3 regions of the Thioalkalivibrio sp. ALJ1 genome follow, and region 3 is predicted to be linked to each of the others. Evidence: predicted binding sites of a transcription regulator. Region 3 holds the regulator's gene; each other region holds the start of a gene.
What was found. Region 3 encodes FliA, which starts transcription of late flagellar genes. Its sites were predicted from a motif close to GCTAAAGTTNNNNNNNNNNCNGCCGATA; they were not measured.
Positions count from the first base shown of each region.

Region 1 (4,265 bases), on a different contig from region 3:
ATTCAATCAGCGTCTCCTTGGCGCATTTCTCCGTGTACTCTGTGCTCTCTGTGGTGAAACAAACACCGAGCGCATGATGCCTATCGGCATGATTGCCTCATAGGCCGATAACTTCGCTATGGGGGCGATTGGCGCTTTCGTGAGGGGCGGGAATCCGCTATGATTCGCAGCTTCGGGGCGTGGCGCAGCCTGGTAGCGCATCTGCATGGGGTGCAGAGGGTCGCAGGTTCAAATCCTGCCGTCCCGACCAAAAAATAATGCCGGATCCGCCGCTTGGTCGATCCGGCTTTTTTGTGTCCGGGGATTGGTTCGGTACCATAGGCTCGATTGATTCGCGTCCCACGGCAACGGTGGCTTCAACGCGGGGCCATTCTGGTGGTGAGTGACGCGTCTCTCACTCCATGGAGCGGCGGCGTGCCTCGCGCTGATAGTGCAGCAGGGCGATGTTGGTTTGTCTCTCCAACCACTGTGTCATCCCTACGATCTCGAAACCGGCGTACTCGTGGCCGTCTCGGGTGCTGTTCCGGCGATTGGCCAGGCGCAGGTCGCCGGAAAGTCGTTCACTCACATCGGGAAGCAACAGGTTCGCGAAGGCAAGGGCCTCGCCGGTCTCGAGGGTATCCAGGATCGTGGTGGGAAGTTCGATGCACATACCCTGGCCGGAGAGATCGACGAGATCGCCGATGACTGGATCCTTCCAGTCCTTTGCACGCAGCTCGACCTGCGGCCGCTGGGACATGGGGATGTGGACCCGGAAGGTCTCGCGGCGTTGCAAATGCTGGAGTGTATCTGGGTAGGGGCAGGCATAGAGAGCCCCGTCTTCTTCGTGCTCAATGCGGGTGACCGGCGTCGTGAAGCGCACGGCGACTCCGCGCAAGGCGGCAAAGACGCGCAGGCTCATGCCGCTCTTCACGTGCTGATGGGCACGAGGCGGGTTCAGCTCGTCAAGAAAGAGTTCTTTGGCTTTGGGGTCGAGTCGGATCAGGGCAGATGTGTATAGCGGGCCGTCGGCGTCCAGGCGAACGCTGACCATCGTGAGTTTGTTATCCAGATCCTTCAGGATGCCGGCGATCCGGTCGGGTTTGTCGACCGTGTAGTCGGTTTCGTCCATGCGTCCGTGGAGTTAATAAAGTGTGAGGACGCAAGGTACTGGTGGATGTTCGGAAATGCCAGTACCGCGGCGAAAAAGATGCGTCAGGCTTGAGTAATTCGCCGCCCGCCGCGGCTATTGGGACGCGTTCGACCGTAGGGGTCGTAGGTCGCGGCAGGGCCGATTTCTTCCCCACGCAGGATTTGCATCGAAAGCTCAACACGCTGGCGGTCGCGCTCGATCAGGCGGGCATTTCCGTGGTTCAGGGTATTGCAGCGTTCGATGGACTGACGCAGGGCCTGCCAGTGGTCGTTTAGCACTGCACCATCCTCGAGCCGGGCCAGCAGGCGCGCCATGCCCTCGGGTGTAAAGGACTCGTGTTCGGCTTCGGCGATCTCGCGCTGTTGCCGCGTTTCGGTCTCGAGTTCCTGTAGCAGGCCCTGCTTGCTGGCGACCACGTCCTGCAACGTCTCGGGCGTGCGGGCCTGGACCGCACGGGTTTCCTGGATCAACGCCTCCTCCAGCTGATGGGCAAGCCGGATTGAGGTTTCCAGGGAGCGTTGCAGACGGTGGCGCGTGTCGGTTTTCATGGTGGGGTCCTGGCGTCGGATCAGCGCAGCAGGCGTTCGAGGTCAATCATGCGATCGGCCAGCTGTTCGTTGTCCATGGGGTAGTTGCCATTGGAGATCGCCTCGCGCAATTCGGCAACCCGTGCCGCGTCGAACGGAGCGTTTTCCCCGGCGCTGGAGGCCGAGCTCATGGCCTGGGCGGTGCCGGTCAATGTAAGCGAGTCGTCACCGGCCGCAGGGGCATTGCTGGGGCCCTGGGCGCTGTTTCCGGTGTCTTCGCGTCCTTTAACCGTGGAGCTTTGGCTGTCGGGGCGCAGACTGTTCGAATTGAGGCCCTTGATATCCATTGTGCCGTCCTGTCGTTGTAACTGTGCTGCAATTGTTTACGGCCGGGATGACTGAAACTGTAGCCCGAGCGCGACCGGTTTTGTAACCGTCTTCACAAACCGGTGTTTAAAGCGCGACCCGGACATGCCCGGAAGGCATGATCTCGCCCTCTACGATGCGCCCTGAAGAGGCATTCTTGACCCGAATGCGATCCCCCAGGGTACCGTTCTCCAGCGCTTCCCCTTGCATGCGGATGGCGATCGAGCCGTTCTCGGCCAGAATCGTCACCCGCTGACCGCGGCTCACGATTTCGCGCTGGGTGACATGCTGGGTGCCAATGATTTGTCCCGGTCGTATGCTGCGGCGGGTTTGTTGGCCGACCAGGTCGGATTTGTCTTCATGATAACTGCCGGCGTGCCGCGACGTCTCGATCCGCTGATAGCGGAGATCCCCGTTCGTGAGTGTGTGCTGACGCGGCAAGTTGCGGCTGGCTACCAACACTTCGGCGTAGCGCTCAACCGTGGCCGGGACGTACAGCTGCCAGGTCACCGGGCCCGCGCATTGGAGATGGACCGCGGTATTGCCATCACTTCGCCCGCCGGGTGGGAATCGAGCGTTCAGTCCATCGTGGCAATAGGCCAAACGCAAGCGGTTGTCGAGCTGGCCGATCTCGATGTTGATGTCGTTCGCGGCCGAGGCGTTTAGCTCTTGTAACAGGAATTGCTCGGCGGCTTGGCGAATCTCTCCGACGGGATGGATCTCCGCGGCGCCTGCGGCGCTTGGCAATATCAGAATAGCGATCAGGCCCAGCCAGCGGGGGGGCCTGATTCGGTGGTTATAGGTTGGCCACAGTGCCATTTTCGTTTCCTGTCCGCCCAGGGCGGAGGTGCGACGTCTTGTCCGGGGGCACAATGCCTCTGGCATGGCAAGAGGTATGCACGATTAATGCCAGGAAGAAATTGGGGTTCGGTTTAAGCCCGGGCCACAGCCGCCGTTATCCCGAGGAGACGGCGCAAGGCGGGGCCTGCGCGCCAGTATGAATGACAGGCCGGGGGCGCGCAGTGCAAACTCGGGCATAGATACCGGCCCGAGCGCAGGGTATTCGGTACAAGGAGAGCGGCACCATGAGTCAATTCATTGACGATGTGAATCAACGAACACAGTTGGTCGGGCAGAACCGGATGGAGCTGCTGCTATTCCACCTGGGCGGATCCCAGACATTTGGGATCAACGTGTTCAAGGTGCGCGAGGTCATCCCTTCGCCGCCCCTGCGCCAGATCCCGGGTTCGATGAGCGTAGTGCGGGGCGTGGCGACCCTGCGCGGCGGTACGGTTCCAATTATCGACCTGGCCCTCTCCATGGGCCTGCGAAGCGCCGCGGGTACGAGTGAAAGCGACTCCCAGAAGGTGGTGGTCACCGAATTTAACCGCTCTGTGCAGGGCTTTTGGGTATCGGCGGTGGATCGGATTGTCAACGTGAACTGGCAGGATGTGAAATCACCCCCGCGTGGTACCGGGCGCGAATCCTTCTTGGTCGCGGTGACCGAGATCAACAACAAGCTGGTAGAGATCATCGATGTCGAAAGGGTGCTTTCCATCGTGAATCCATTGCCAACCGAGGTCTCCGAATCCATTCGGCAAGAAGCTGTGTCACCAGAGGGGCGGAAGGTGTTAATCGTCGATGACTCGGTGGTGGCCCGCAAGCAGATCGAAAGCGCGATCAGGGGCTTGGGCTTTGAATACGTGGTCTTCAAGGATGGCCAGGAAGCGCTGGAGTTTCTGGAGCAGAAGGCCGAGGAAGGTCCGATCAGAGAACAGATCGAGCTGGTGATCTCGGATATCGAGATGCCGCGGATGGACGGCTATACCCTTACTGCCCGCATCCGGGATCATGCCGGGCTTAAGGATCTGAAGGTGCTGCTGCATTCCTCGCTTAGTGGCGAATTTAACACCGACATGGTCAAGCGTGCGGGTGCCGACGCCTTCTTGTCCAAGTTCAACCCGGACGAACTGGCGAGCGCGGTACTGGATCAGACCGGGCGTGATGGTCAGTGACACGGCGAAGCGGCAGTCGCTTGCCGGGTGGCGATGCAGGAGCGGTGCTGAATGGCCGGATCGGTGCGCACGCAGCGTTACGGGCTTGGATCCTGTCGTGCCGAGTGCTGGAAACCGTATACTGGAACCTGCTTAGTGATTTTGACCCGGACCGTGGAGCCGGGCGGCCCTGTCAAGGATTCGTCATCAGGATGCTCAATCATCATGGACTGCGCTCAGGGATGA
Region 1 is NZ_JQIW01000003.1:158,082-162,346, forward strand. It holds tRNA gene F462_RS00645 (tRNA-Pro) at 174-250, shown strand; gene F462_RS00650 (flagellar brake protein) at 395-1,111, opposite strand; gene F462_RS00655 (flagella synthesis protein FlgN) at 1,195-1,680, opposite strand; gene flgM (flagellar biosynthesis anti-sigma factor FlgM) at 1,701-2,006, opposite strand; gene flgA (flagellar basal body P-ring formation chaperone FlgA) at 2,113-2,844, opposite strand; gene F462_RS00670 (chemotaxis protein CheV) at 3,111-4,040, shown strand.
Region 1: a site for FliA is predicted at 2,043-2,070, ahead of flgM (flagellar biosynthesis anti-sigma factor FlgM). Genes of this name have one in related genera too.

Region 2 (4,265 bases), 380 kb from region 3:
GGCACCGGCGAGCCGCTGCTGGCGTTCTGGGTGATCGGCCTTGCGGGCCTGGCGCTGTTGCTGGACGGTGTCGACGGTGCCATCGCTCGAAGCACCGGCAACACGACCGCCTTTGGTGCCCGGTTCGACATGGAGCTGGACGCGGCCATGATCCTCGCCCTGTCGGTGCTGACCTGGCAGATGACCGTAGTCGGCCCCTGGGTGATCCTGATCGGGCTGATGCGCTATGCCTTCATGCTCGCCGCGTGCCCCTGGGCCTGGCTGGCCGGCGACCTGCCGCCCAGCCGGCGGCGCCAGACCGTCTGCGTAGTACAGACCGTCGTCCTGCTGCTGGTGCTGATACCTGGCCTGCCCGCGTTCGCCGCAATCACCATCGCCCTGGCCGGACTGCTGGCCCTGAGTCTCTCCTTTGCCGTGGATATCCACTGGCTTTATCGCCACCGACCGGAGGTGTGTCATGACTGACGCCCGCTACACCCGCCCCACCATTTACCTGCACCAGGCGTTTCTGGCCTTTCTGCTCGCAGGCGCCCTCGCCTTGTCGGGCACCGCCGCCCAAGCCAACGCCGATCGCTGGGTGATCGACCCCGACCATTTCGCGGTCGGCTTCCTGGTCGATCACGCCGGCTACGCCAAGGTCATGGGGATGTTCCTGGAGGCCGAGGGCGAGTTCCAGTTCGACCCGGAATCCGGCGAGTTGGGCGACGGCTATTTCGTCATCCAGACCGACAGTGTGTTCACCAACCACGAGGAACGCGACGATCACCTGCGTAACGAGGACTTCCTGAACGTGGAGGAGTACCCGGAGATGCGCTTTACCGCCACCCGCTACGAGCCCACCGGGGAAAACACCGGGCGCCTGAGTGGTGGCCTGGAGCTGCTGGGCGAGACCCGCACCATCCATCTCGACGTGACCATCAACAAGGTCGGGCGCTACCCGTTCCCGCTCGGCGGGCTGTTTGGACGTCCCTACGTGCTGGGCGCCTCCATGCGCGGCAGCTTCAATCGCTCGGACTTCGGCATGACCTACGGGCTGACCCGCGACATCGTGGGGGACGAGGTTGAACTGATCATCGAGTTCGAGGCCCAGCGGCAATAGCAGGATTCACCACGAAGCGCACGAAGGCACGAAGAAGGTCAAAGGGCTTGTTACCACAGAGAGCACGGAGGACACAGAGGAAGGAAGGGGCGGGTCACCGGAAGATGGAAGGGCGTGAAGGCTCTTGATGGAATGGCCTGGGACAGGGCCCGGTACGTGCCATCCTGAGCGCATCGCGACTCCGTCGTCATCCGGGCCATAGCGGCGCGGAGAGCTGGGGTGACATGGGTAGGGGTTTTCCACGGCCGCTGTGGGCGGCGGGAAACGAAAAGGCCCCGGTGCGTTCGCGCGCCGGGGCCTTGTGGGGCTAAAGGCTGTGGACATCAGGCCGTGGTGTTGATGTTGGTACCCACGTTTTCCGGCAGACCCTGTGTGGCGGCCTGCATCTCGCCGATGTCGGGCATCGCCTGCAGCAGGGACTGGGCGGCCATTTCCTGCGATTCCATCGCCTTCTTCTGAACGGCCACATCCTTTTGCATCGCCAGCTGCTGCTGGCTGTTCTGCGTGGCCATTGCGGCAATCGCGCTTGCATCCATCACGGTACTCCTCGAACGCTGAATGTTCAGGCCCGTGGACGTTCAACGCGCAAACGGGCCTGTCCCCGCTGACGGCTTCTACCGACAAGACTTGAGCCCTCGAACAAAACTTTTTTCACTTTGCCCGGATTGCCTTCACAAAACGCTGCACACGCCGATCAAAACTCCCACGACCCCTCCAAATCCACATTTCCTGCTCTGTGTCCTCCTTAGTGCAATCCGCCCTGGCCCTTCTTCGTGCCCTTCGTGCGCATCGTGGTCAATCACGCCCTTGACCTTCAGCGCCCCGAGGCCTCTCTGCTGCATCACAGACCCGCGCCGCAAAGCGTCGCATCACACCGCGCGACACGCGATCGTCCGGCTCGATGCAGAACCCGGCCTGTTCCACCTCGGCCTCGGTATCGCGATTCGGATGACAGCCCCCGGTCACACAGGTCCAGGCCAGCTGCACACGATCCTGCAGGTAGGCGAAGACTGGCCGCGCGTGACGCACATGCTCCAGCATTCGCAGCTGGCCGCCGGTTTCCAGCACCCGGCGCACTTCGCCCAGGGCCCGCGGCGGATCCTGCACGCTGCAGAACACCAGCCCGGAAACCACGGTATCGAAGGCATTGTCGGCAAACGGAAGCGCCTCGGCCCGCGCAACCACCAGGGGCACCCCCGGAGCCCGCTGGCGAGCGCGGCGCAACGCCGCTAGGTCGGGGTCCATGCCGATCACCCTGGAAGCGTCGTCATACAGGGGCAAGTCGCGTCCCGTCCCACAACCCACCTCCAACACCCGGCCCGTCGCGCCCGCAACCAGGCGGCGCCGCCAGCGGCGAAAGCCCAGCCACTCCGCACTGGCCATCAGGGCGTCGTATAACCAGGGGATCTGTTCAAGACCGCGCATCACGCCTCCACAAGGAACCCGAAAAATAAATAAACCTCGGCGGGATCGCCGTGCTCATCTGAAAATGTGACCACCACCACACTCTTTCAGCCACTGGCAGGAACCTGTTTCCACACCGCCTGTCCACTTATACAAGTTGCGGAAATCATCGGCTCGTGGCAACGGCAGCCGGTGACCCGCCGTTCAGATCACAACCCTCCATCACACGGGTGTCTGGACGATCTTCGACCCGGTCATTGAACCGGGTCTTTTTTTGCCTGGTTGTCCGTCCCCAACGACTCACGGGCAGCGCCCAACCAACACGTCCTGGGCTCCCGACAGCACGTGGCTGTTATGATTGCGCGCTTTCGCCAACCGCGCACAGGGGCACCGTGGCCGAAGCTTCCCAGTCGAAGATCCTCTATGAGGTGGACGATCACCCGCCTCCGGTCAAATGCACCATCAGTGCGCTGCAGAGCCTGTTGTTGGTCGCACCGACCATCATCATCGCCCCCCTGATCCTGGCCCGCGCCATCGGTCTCGATCTGGCCGCGACCCAGTGGACCGTATTCGCCGCCCTGATCGGCAGCGCACTTGCCACACTGATTCAGGTCCGCCGCGTCGGCCCGATCGGATCGGGCTACCTGATCTTCATGGGGACTTCGACCGCCTACCTGGCCGTGGGCATCGAGGCCGCCCTGGTCGGCGGCATGGCGCTGGTCGGCACACTTGCCGTGCTATCGGCCCCGGTACAATTTCTGTTCGCGCGCTATCTCGGGTTATTCCGCCGCATCATCACGCCCACGGTCAGTGGGGTGGTGATCATGCTGGTGGTGCTCGGCGTGATCCCCACCACAGCCGACATGATGCAGGGTGAAGGAGACTACGAGGGGACCTGGCGAGCGCTGGTGGTGGCCCTGTTCACCCTCGGGTTCACCATTCTCGTTGCGGTCTTCGGCGGCCGCCTGCTGCGGCTGTGGGCGCCCATCATGGGACTGGGCTCGGGCATCGTGGTCGCGATGATCTTCGGCGTCACGGATTTCTCGGAGGTCACCGAGGCCGCCTGGTTTGGCCTGCCGCCGCTGGAATGGCCCGGCTTTTATTTCGAGTTCTCACCCACCTGGTTCACGCTGCTTCTGACCTTCGCGATCGTGACCCTGGTCGGAGCGGTAGAGTCCATTGGCGATACCCAGGTCGCGCAGCGCAACTCCTACCGCACCCCGCGCAAGATCGACCACGACCGCGTGCGCGGCGGGCTGTATGCGGACGGCCTGGGCAACATGATCGCCGGCAGCCTGGGCACACTGCCCAACACGACCTATGGCATTGGCGTCTCCTCGATCGAACTGACCGGCATGGCCGCCCGCCGGGTCGGCTACTACTTCGCCGCCTTTCTCGCGCTGATCGCGCTGATTCCCAAGCTCAACATGCTGATGATCTCGCTGCCGGGCCCCGTCTTCGGCGCGTTCCTACTCATTTTGCTGGCCCTGTTGTTCGTCGCGGGGATACGCCTGTGCGCCCAGGACGGCCTCAACTACCAGAGCGGCCTGATCATCGGTGTCGCCTTCTCGACGGGTTTCATCTTCCAGAACGAACTGTTTTTCCACCACCTGATCCCGGAGGCGCTGAGCCCGTTTCTGAATAACGGCGTCTCCACCGGCGGCACGGTGGCGGTGGCACTCAGCATGATCTTCAACCTGCGGCCTCGCCCGCATCGACGCGCGACCTTCGAGCCCGAGGCGGATTCCCTGCCACAGGTCCA
Region 2 is NZ_KN050684.1:1,729,208-1,733,472, forward strand. It holds gene F462_RS10490 (CDP-alcohol phosphatidyltransferase family protein) at 1-465, shown strand, start outside; gene F462_RS10495 (YceI family protein) at 458-1,099, shown strand; gene F462_RS10500 (YjfB family protein) at 1,423-1,635, opposite strand; gene F462_RS10505 (class I SAM-dependent methyltransferase) at 1,895-2,524, opposite strand; gene F462_RS10510 (uracil-xanthine permease family protein) at 2,896-4,265, shown strand, end outside.
Region 2: a site for FliA is predicted at 1,705-1,732, ahead of F462_RS10500 (YjfB family protein). Genes of this name have one in related genera too.

Region 3 (4,265 bases):
ACTGGATGACGACGCGGATGGTTCCATGGCTAAAGCAAACGCCCGCGAGACCTGGGCCGCCGAGCGCCTGGCGGAGATGGACCCGCCCCGCCGAGCGCGCTCGCAACCGCGCCCGGTCACCAGTGCCGAACCCGCGAGCCTGGAACTGATTCAGCCGGTTGGAAAGGGCCGTTATGCCACGCACTAACAAACCCTTGAAGGTCATCGCAGTCGCCTCCGGCAAGGGTGGCGTTGGCAAGACCAATGTCTCGGTCAACCTGTCGGTAGGACTGGCTCGGCTGGGGCGCGAGGTGATGCTGTTCGACGCGGATCTGGGCCTCGCCAATGTCGATCTCTTGCTTGGCTTGCGGCCGGAACGAACGCTGCACGACCTCGTGACCGGCGAGGTGGAGAGCCTGGAGGAGGTGTTGGTCCAGGGGCCGGACGGGGTGAAGGTGGTGCCATCGGCTTCCGGCATCGCCGCGATGGCGAACCTAACCCCGGCCGAACATGCCGGGCTGATCCATGCTTTCAGCGCCTATCGCAAGCCGTTGGATGTGTTGATCGTGGATACCGCAGCAGGGCTGCAGGAGTCCGTGACCTCGTTCTGTCGCGCGGTTCAAGAGACCCTGGTGGTGGTTTGTGACGAACCCGCATCGATTACCGATGCCTACGCCCTAATCAAGGTGTTGCACCGGGACCACGGCATGCGTCGTTTCCGCATGGTGACCAACATGGTCAGCGGGCGCGAGAGTGCCGACCGCCTGATGCAGAAACTGAATACCGTTTGCGGCAACTATTTGCCGGAGGTGGTCCTGGACCTGGCCGGCTATATTCCCGTGGACGAGCACCTCCGCAAGGCGGTGCAGAAACGCGCGCCGGTGGTCCAGCAGTATCCCGGCAGCCCGGCGGGCAAGGCCTTCGCCGAGCTGGCCCGGACGGTTGATCGTTGGCCGGTCGGCAAGGGTGACCACGGAGGCGTCGGATTTTTCGTGGAACGAATGCTCCAGAGCGCATGATGGCGACCCGAAATCGACTTTCCGGCTACCAAACAACGTCCACCGCATCCGGTGGGCACGAACGGCTGATTGCAGATCACATCGAACTGGTGCATCGGATCGCCCATCATTTGATGGCGCGCCTGCCGTCCTCGGTACAGGTGGATGACCTGATTCAGGCGGGAATGATCGGTTTGTTAGAGGCTGCGCGGCAGTTTGAGGGCGGCCAGGGCGCCACTTTCGCGACCTATGCCGGGATCCGAATTCGCGGTGCGATGATTGACGAATTGCGCCGTAGTGACTGGACGCCGCGTTCGGTGCATCGCAATAGCCGCCGCATCGCCTCCGCGATTCAGGCGGTCGAGGCGCGCGAAGGCCGGGCCGCACGCGGTAGCGAGGTTGCGGCGGAGCTGGAAGTGCCCATCGATCAGTATTACGAGATGCTCCAGGATCACGCCGGTGCCCATTTGTTCGCGCTGGATGACCTCGGCGGCGGCGATGATGGCGCCGATCGGGTGATTGAGGGTCAGGAGGCTTCGCCCGCGCGGAATATGGAAGCGGGCGAGTTCCGCGAGGAACTGGCCGAGGCATTGGGCGACTTGCCAGAACGCGAGCGTCTGGTGCTTTCGCTGTACTACATCGAGGAACTGAATTTGCGCGAGATCGGTGCGGTGTTGGGCGTGACCGAGTCGCGTGTCAGCCAAATCCGCAGTCAGGCGGTGATCCGCCTGCGCGCGCGCATGGGGTCGTGGCTCGAAGACGGCACGGCTTTGCAGTTATTCTAAAACCCACCCTACGAATCCCGGAGTGACGTGTGGACAAGGGAATGAAAATTCTCATCGTGGACGACTTTTCCACGATGCGGCGCATTATCAAGAACCTCTTGCGCGATCTCGGCTTTAACAATACCCAGGAAGCCGATGATGGGAGTACCGCGTTGCCGATGCTGCAAAACGGTGACTTCGACTTCCTCATTACGGACTGGAATATGCCCAACATGCCGGGCATTGATTTGCTCAAGGCCGTCCGGGCGGATGCCAATCTGAAGTCGATGCCGGTGCTGATGGTGACGGCAGAGGCCAAGCGCGACCAGATCGTGGAGGCGGCGGAAGCAGGTGTGAACGGCTATGTGGTCAAGCCGTTCACCGCTGAAACCCTAAAGGAAAAGATCGATAAAATCTTTGAACGTATTGAGGCACAAGGATAAGTTTGTGCCGATAGCGGACCATTTTGGATTGGCGCCAAAGCGGCCCGGTTCGCCTGTAAACACCGCCGGGAGGCATATCCTGGCGGCGGGGTTTCAGCAAGAGGCTTTTCATGACTGAACAGGAACATCCGCCGCGTGACGGACAGCTCGATCTCGCCCGCAAACTCGTCGAGCGACTGGAAGCCGGTGACGACACGGGTGCCCGGGCGTTGGTCCAGGACCTGGCGCGTCCTTATGACCGGGAACTCTTCGATGAACTGGGCAAACTGACTCGAGACCTCCACGAGGCCTTGCAGAGCTTCCGCGGCGACTCGAGACTGGTCGAACTGACGCGGGCCGAGATCCCGGATGCGAAGGAACGCCTGAATTACGTAGTCACGATGACCGAACAGGCGGCACACGACACGATGAATGCGATCGAGTCGAGTCTTCCCATTGCCGAGTCCTTCAGCCAGCAGGCCGCTGAGCTGACAGAAAAATGGACACGGTTTCGTAACCGCCAGCTATCGGTGGATCAGTTCCGGGATTTCGCCCGGGATCTGGATGGCTTCTTTGCCCAGGCCGGTACCGATACGGAAGAACTTCGGCGACTGCTCTCCGAAGTGCTGATGGCCCAGAGTTATCAGGATATTACGGGGCAGGTCATTCGTCGTGTAATCCAGCTGGTGACAGACCTGGAGGAGAACCTGGTCTCCCTGATCCGGCTATCCAGTGGCCGCATGGAGCAGGTGGAGGCGGCCGAGGCCTCCATCGAGCAGAGCAAGGACGACCGCGAAGCCAATCGCAAAGGGCATGGCCCGAGTGTGCCAAAGACTCAAGATTCCAGCGAAGATGTCGTTCAAGGACAGGACGAGGTGGACGATCTGTTGTCGAGCCTGGGCTTTTGACAGCACCCCTCATGCGACTGGCGCCACGGGATTGGAGAGACTGAATGGCCATCGACCCCAACGACGAAATCCTTCAGGACTTCCTGATCGAGGCCGGGGAACTTCTTGAGGGGCTCAACGAGCAACTCATTGACCTGGAGCAAAACCCGGACGACCGGGAGCTTCTGAATGCGGTCTTTCGCAGCTTTCATACGATCAAGGGCGGTGCCGGCTTCCTGAGCCTGGACGCGCTGGTGACCGTGTGTCACCACGCCGAAGATGTCTTCAATCTGTTGCGCAATGGCGAGCGTCGGGTGGATAGCCACCTGATGGACACCATGCTTCGGGTGCTGGATAGCCTGAACGTCATGTTCGGGGATCTGCGCTCCGGTGTCGATCCGACGCCGGCAGAAGCGGATTTGGTCGAAGATCTGCGCCGCATGGCCAAGAACGAAGATGTGGCCGCTGCTCCGTCCTCACCTTCGGAACCGGAACCGGAACCGGAACCGGAACCTGAGCCTGAGCCTGAGCCTGAGCCTGAGCCTGAGCCTGAGCCTGAGCCTGAGCCGGAACCCGAGCCCGAGGACTCGGCTGCGGACGGAATGGTGGGGGCTGGTGACGAGATCACAGACGACGAGTTCGAAGCGCTTCTGGATACCCTGCATGGGGACTCTGCGCCCGCACCCGTGGCCAAGGATTCGGAGTCCGATCCGGCCGGTGGCACGGACGGTGATGTGGATACCGCTGCGAGCGGCGACCTGATCAGCGACGACGAATTCGAGAATCTGCTGGATGAATTGCAGGCCCGGGGCGAAGGTCCTGCGGCGACGTCCACAAGCGAACCCCGCGAACCCGCAACGCCAGAGCCGGCCCCCAGTGCCCCGTCCGAAGAGCCTGCCAAAGCGGAGGTCGGCTCTGGAGGGCAGGGTGGTGGTGCCCGCGCAGGCGGGGGCGGCGAGGCTGGAGGCCGCTCGGCCCCGCAGGGCGAAACCTCCGTCCGCGTCGACACCGAGCGTCTGGACGAGATCATGAATCTGGTTGGCGAGCTGGTGCTGGTGCGCAATCGCCTGAGTATGCTGCGCTCGCAGCATGTCGACGACGAGTTGGGCAAGGCGATCAGTTCGTTGGCGCTGGTGACTTCGGATCTGCAGACCTCGGTGATGAAGACGCGGATGCAGCCGGTGAAGAAGGTCTTCAATCGCTTCCCCCGAGTCA
Region 3 is NZ_KN050684.1:2,112,260-2,116,524, forward strand. It holds partial or broken gene flhF (flagellar biosynthesis protein FlhF) at 1-5, shown strand, start outside; gene F462_RS12275 (MinD/ParA family protein) at 174-998, shown strand; gene F462_RS12280 (RNA polymerase sigma factor FliA) at 995-1,762, shown strand; gene cheY (chemotaxis response regulator CheY) at 1,804-2,184, shown strand; gene F462_RS12290 (protein phosphatase CheZ) at 2,295-3,071, shown strand; partial or broken gene F462_RS14105 (Hpt domain-containing protein) at 3,116-3,518, shown strand; gene F462_RS12295 (chemotaxis protein CheA) at 3,653-4,265, shown strand, end outside.